2 regions of the Paraburkholderia sp. J41 genome follow, and region 1 is predicted to be linked to the other one. Evidence: riboswitches for the same ligand, from Rfam matches in the RefSeq annotation. Region 1 holds a riboswitch; the other holds the start of a gene.
What was found. A riboswitch is a leader RNA that binds a small molecule or an ion and turns the genes downstream of it on or off. The one in region 1 is predicted to bind fluoride.
Positions count from the first base shown of each region.

Region 2: another riboswitch for fluoride. It lies ahead of U5805_RS01830 (DUF190 domain-containing protein); the one in region 1 lies ahead of U5805_RS22960 (hypothetical protein).

Region 1 is NZ_CAJMZE010000025.1:68,776-70,971, forward strand. Features, by position in the region: gene U5805_RS22950 (DUF190 domain-containing protein) at 1-201, shown strand, start outside; gene crcB (fluoride efflux transporter CrcB) at 353-745, opposite strand; fluoride riboswitch at 804-867, opposite strand; fluoride riboswitch at 1,088-1,152, shown strand; gene U5805_RS22960 (hypothetical protein) at 1,473-1,811, shown strand; gene U5805_RS22965 (acyl-CoA dehydrogenase family protein) at 2,178-2,196, shown strand, end outside.
Region 2 is NZ_CAJMZE010000001.1:415,215-417,410, forward strand. Features, by position in the region: gene U5805_RS01825 (SMP-30/gluconolactonase/LRE family protein) at 1-411, opposite strand, end outside; fluoride riboswitch at 727-798, shown strand; gene U5805_RS01830 (DUF190 domain-containing protein) at 1,151-1,474, shown strand; gene U5805_RS01835 (cupin domain-containing protein) at 1,495-1,899, opposite strand; gene U5805_RS01840 (LysE family translocator) at 1,902-2,196, opposite strand, start outside.

The DNA.
Region 1 (2,196 bases):
CATCGCGTGCATGCGGGCTACCTGAACGGCGACCGGCTACACCACGAGCACGTCGAGGCGGCGCATCATCGCTTTCCGCATTGCATCGAACTGATCGATCTGGAGAGCAAGGTGCGCGAGTTTTGGGGCACGCACGGCAAAGGTCTGAAAAACGTCCGGGCCGTGTTTCTTCCCTGCGAGGGCGCGTTCGTCGAGCCATGAACGATTGAGTGCTCGCGGACGCGGAGGAAACGCCACATGACCGGGGAACCAAACTAGAACGCGTGACGGGCCGTTTGCTGTTTTCGGCCCCTGCGCTGCTTGCTAGTGAAATTCCGGCGCGCGTGTTCGCGGGTCATCGAAGCGCGCGAAGCTACGCGAATGCGGCACGTGATACCGCGGCGACAGTCGCAAATCCAAGGATGGTCATGACAATGGAGGCGGAAAGATGAATTGCCACTTCTCCCATTGCCCAGCCGAACTTGCCTTGCTGGAGGTCGCTCACAACTTCCGCAGAAAATGTCGAAAAGGTGGACAGGCCGCCCATTAGTCCCGTGGTGACGAACAAACGCCACTCCGGCGGGATTTGTGGCAGGCGAGCAAAAAAGGCAATGGCGGCGCCGATGATGTAGCCCGCAATCACGTTGGCTGCCAGCGTACCGAGCGGGAGGTCGGGATACAGCCCGTTAAGACGAATGCCGAGAAACCAGCGAAACAACGAGCCCAAAGCTCCGCCGACAGCTACCGCGATAACCGATTGATACATATCCGATGCCCCATTCTAATTGGACCTCGACGACGGTCACACCGTGACGGTCGTCTGGCGGGTTGTAGGCATCATCGGCTCGACGAGAGCGGTTAAAGGAGAATGCCATCTCCTGAATAAATTTTAGCATGACGCACCGCAGCGTCAAGCCGAATGGCCTTGGGATACGACGGCTCATGCTGCGAAAAAACAGTGAGTTCCGGTTATAAAAACGGACGCCATCTGGACTACTGTAAGCTTAAATACAGAGAGAATTTCCCGCGATACCCGCGATCGCACGGTGAAAACTCAACGAGAAATCCCAAGGTGAGGACTTGCTGATCCCAAAGCAGAGCAGTATGCTTGGAAGCAGGAGATGGCATTCTCCTTAACTGCCGGTCGCATCGGCTGATGATGCCTACTGTTTGTCCACGTACATCCTCGTTATGTACCGAACTTGACACGACAAAAGTAGGATCATCATGAAATCTTGTCTTCGTTTTTGCTCCCGTCTCTTGCTGCGATTCGCAGCATCTTTCTTCGTTCCTCTCGCGCCGCTGGACGTGCGTTGTCGCTTCATGCGAATGTCTCCGGCTCCAGTCCGGCGAGGGCAAGTCGCCCGGCGCGTCTGCGCCCACGGTTTTCATCGACGTTGATCGAAGCGGCTTCGTCAGGAAGCACGACGACAATCAATTCGTGCAATTGTTGCCGTGCATGAGTCAGAAAATTGAGCATTGGAGAAGAAATTATGCTGCTCGAATTCAATGAGCGTCAGTGTCCAGACGTGCCTGATCATGTATCAAGGCAGATACCGGAAGACAGGCAGAAAATTAATGGGGATAGGATCGTTTCGTCGGTTCGTACGATCGAAACGACGGACACTGTTGCGCGCGAAAATTCACTCGATCTGCTGCAACAGGCGTTGCGCAAACTCGGCCATGTAAGTGTTTTTGCGTTTGCTTCGGGCGAGTTCATGGTTGTCGGACCCGGTGGCGAACGTGTACGGGGAACATCGCTTGTGGCTGCAATGCAGGAGATGCTCCGCTGCCTTGGATTTAACGAAATCGGCAGAGACGAGTTTGACTGATTTCAATTAAAAGCGGAGAAACTGCTGGCGGAAGCTTTACGAGCAGTGCCTTTCTACGAATTCACGGCTTCAGAAAAATTAGTCACGCATAACACCTGGAAAGATAACCGCGCTTTTGCGGCAGATTCGCCAACTCTAAGCCGAACCCGGCGGCGCGCTGTTCGACCGCGGCCGCCGCTGCCACCGGCCTCACCGAATACGGCCGCGTGTCTATCGAGCACGAGCACAAGGCGCTGCAAAGCGCGCCACGCGCTTTGCAGCGCCGTGCATAACGTAAGTCGAAATGCGTAGTTATCGCGCCGCGCTCGCATTCCTATACTTTTCTGCCCGGCGGCTTCAAGCCGCGCATAGTGCAAAGGAAAGAGAATGGCCGCCACCGAAACCC
Region 2 (2,196 bases), on a different contig from region 1:
AATGCCGGTCCAGGTGCTCACGGGAATGCGCAAGTCCTGCGTGTTCGAGCTGCGGTTGTAGCGGCCCACCGAGCCGCTGCCGAAGGTGCGGTTATAGCCGAGCGCAACGAAAATCGACGTGGCGTTGCCCGTTATCGCGCCGCCCTGGAACTCGTCGTGCGCGCCGAGGGTGCCGAGCAGCGCACCGTTTTGGTACATGGCCACGCCGCCCGCGTTTTCGTCCCAGCGAGATGACGTATAGATGACACCTTCGGGCGCGACCCACATGGAGCGCGCGCCGTTGCCCACGTGCGACGCTAGCGTGCCGTGGGTGTTGGCGAGCCAGTCGGTCGTGTATTGCGCGTGCGCGGCGGCTGCCAGCGCGGCGACGAAGAGGCCCAGCAAGGCCGCGCGAATCCGTTTCGTACTCATGCGAAATAGGTCCTTGAAGGCGCGCCGCGAGTGTTTTCACGCACGGCGCATAAGACGATCGACATTGAAAAAACGCCTTGTTTGCAGCGGTATTTCTTGCTTTTCGCACGCTCAGGGAGTGTACGCAGAAAACCCGAATCGACTTCTCCGGGACGGCAAGCTCGGCAGTCATTCGCGTGCGCGCGTGTCGAACGATGCAACATGACTGAGCGCTCGCGGCCGGTGCGCGAACCCTGCGCATGCGCAGTGCCGCGTTTTCGCCGGCATGCGTTCGAGTCTATGGCCGTTCGTAAGCGTGCGGGATTCGTGTATAGTCAGATTGCTGGAGATGGCGTTCCTCCATTAACCACCGCGCGTTCGTTCGCGGTTAATGACGCCTACAGTTACTGACCGTCGTCGGAGCTGTGGGCGCTTGTCTCAGCTCTCATTCGCAGTTCTTCGCCGGTCAGCCCGAAATTTTTCTGCACCTGACCATGCACCGATTTCGCCGTCTGGAACCATTCGATCTGCCGCCGTATTTCGGGGCATGGCGGCTCGCCGCCAGTCTTGTCACGGCGCTCGCCGCTGGCGGGCAGTGGCTTCGGCGCGGGGTTTTCAGGGCCACGAACATGCCGGTCGTCACGACACTCATGGCGACCGGATTATTCAGTGCCGATATCGGCCCCCTCGCCGTCATCGGCTGCGCGAGCGCGTGCCGGTTTTCCGGCCATGGTTTCGACACGTCTAAAAGGAGCTTCCCATGCAGGGCTATCAGTTGACGTTTTTCACCGAGCAAAGCCGTCGTCACGAGCACATGCCGGTCTGCGACTGGCTGCTGAAGTTCGCGGAACGCCACGGCGCCGTGGGCGGCACGCTGATGAACGGCGCGGAAGGATTCGACCATGCGGGCCGCTTTCATTCCGCGCATTTTTTCGAAATGGCCGATCAACCGATCGCGGTCACGATTTCCGTCGACGAGGCCGCGTGCCAGCGCTTGATGGAGGCGCTGGCACAAGAGGACATCGACCTCGCCTATGTGAAGGTGCCGGTCGAATTCGGGCGCGTCGGGCGCGCGGCGGGTTGATTCGAGCGAGCCGGTGCGGCTCAGTTCGAACGGCGCAGTTGTTCGTCGATCGTGCGCGTGAGCGGCGAATCGACGTCGCCTGTGTGCTTCGTCCGCACCGGCTCGATCAGCACGATCCAGCATTCGTCATCGGCAACGGGGTTGTGCTGCGTGCCGCGCGGCACGACGTGGATCGACCCGGCGGGCAGCTCGACGACGCGTCCGCCTTCGTATTCGATCTTCAGATGCCCGCGCACGACGAAGAATAGTTCGTCCTCCTGAGCATGGTCGTGCCAGACGAGCTGGCCGCGCACTTTCGCGACTTTCACGTATTGATCGTTGACTTGCGCGACGACCTTGGGCGACCAGTATTGCGTGATATCGGCGAACGCGGCTTCGAGGTCGAACGATTCCGCGAACGGCGCGGCAAGCGGCGTGAGAGCCATGATTATTTCCAGGTGGGAATGACGGAAACGGCGAGCAGCAAGCCCATCGCGAGATTGAGCATGCGCCAGTGGCGCGGCGTGCGAAAGAGCCGGGCAAGCACCACGCCCAGCGCGCACCACAGCGCGAGCGAGACGCACGCGGCCACGCCGAAGGCCGCGCCGAGCAGCAGGGCGAGTCGCGCGGGACTGGGCGCGAGCGACGCGAACGAGGCGGCCGCGCCCATCGTCATCGCCCAGCTTTTAGGGTTCAGCCAGAGCAGCAGAAAACCATTCGCCAGCGTGACGGGCTGCGCCGGG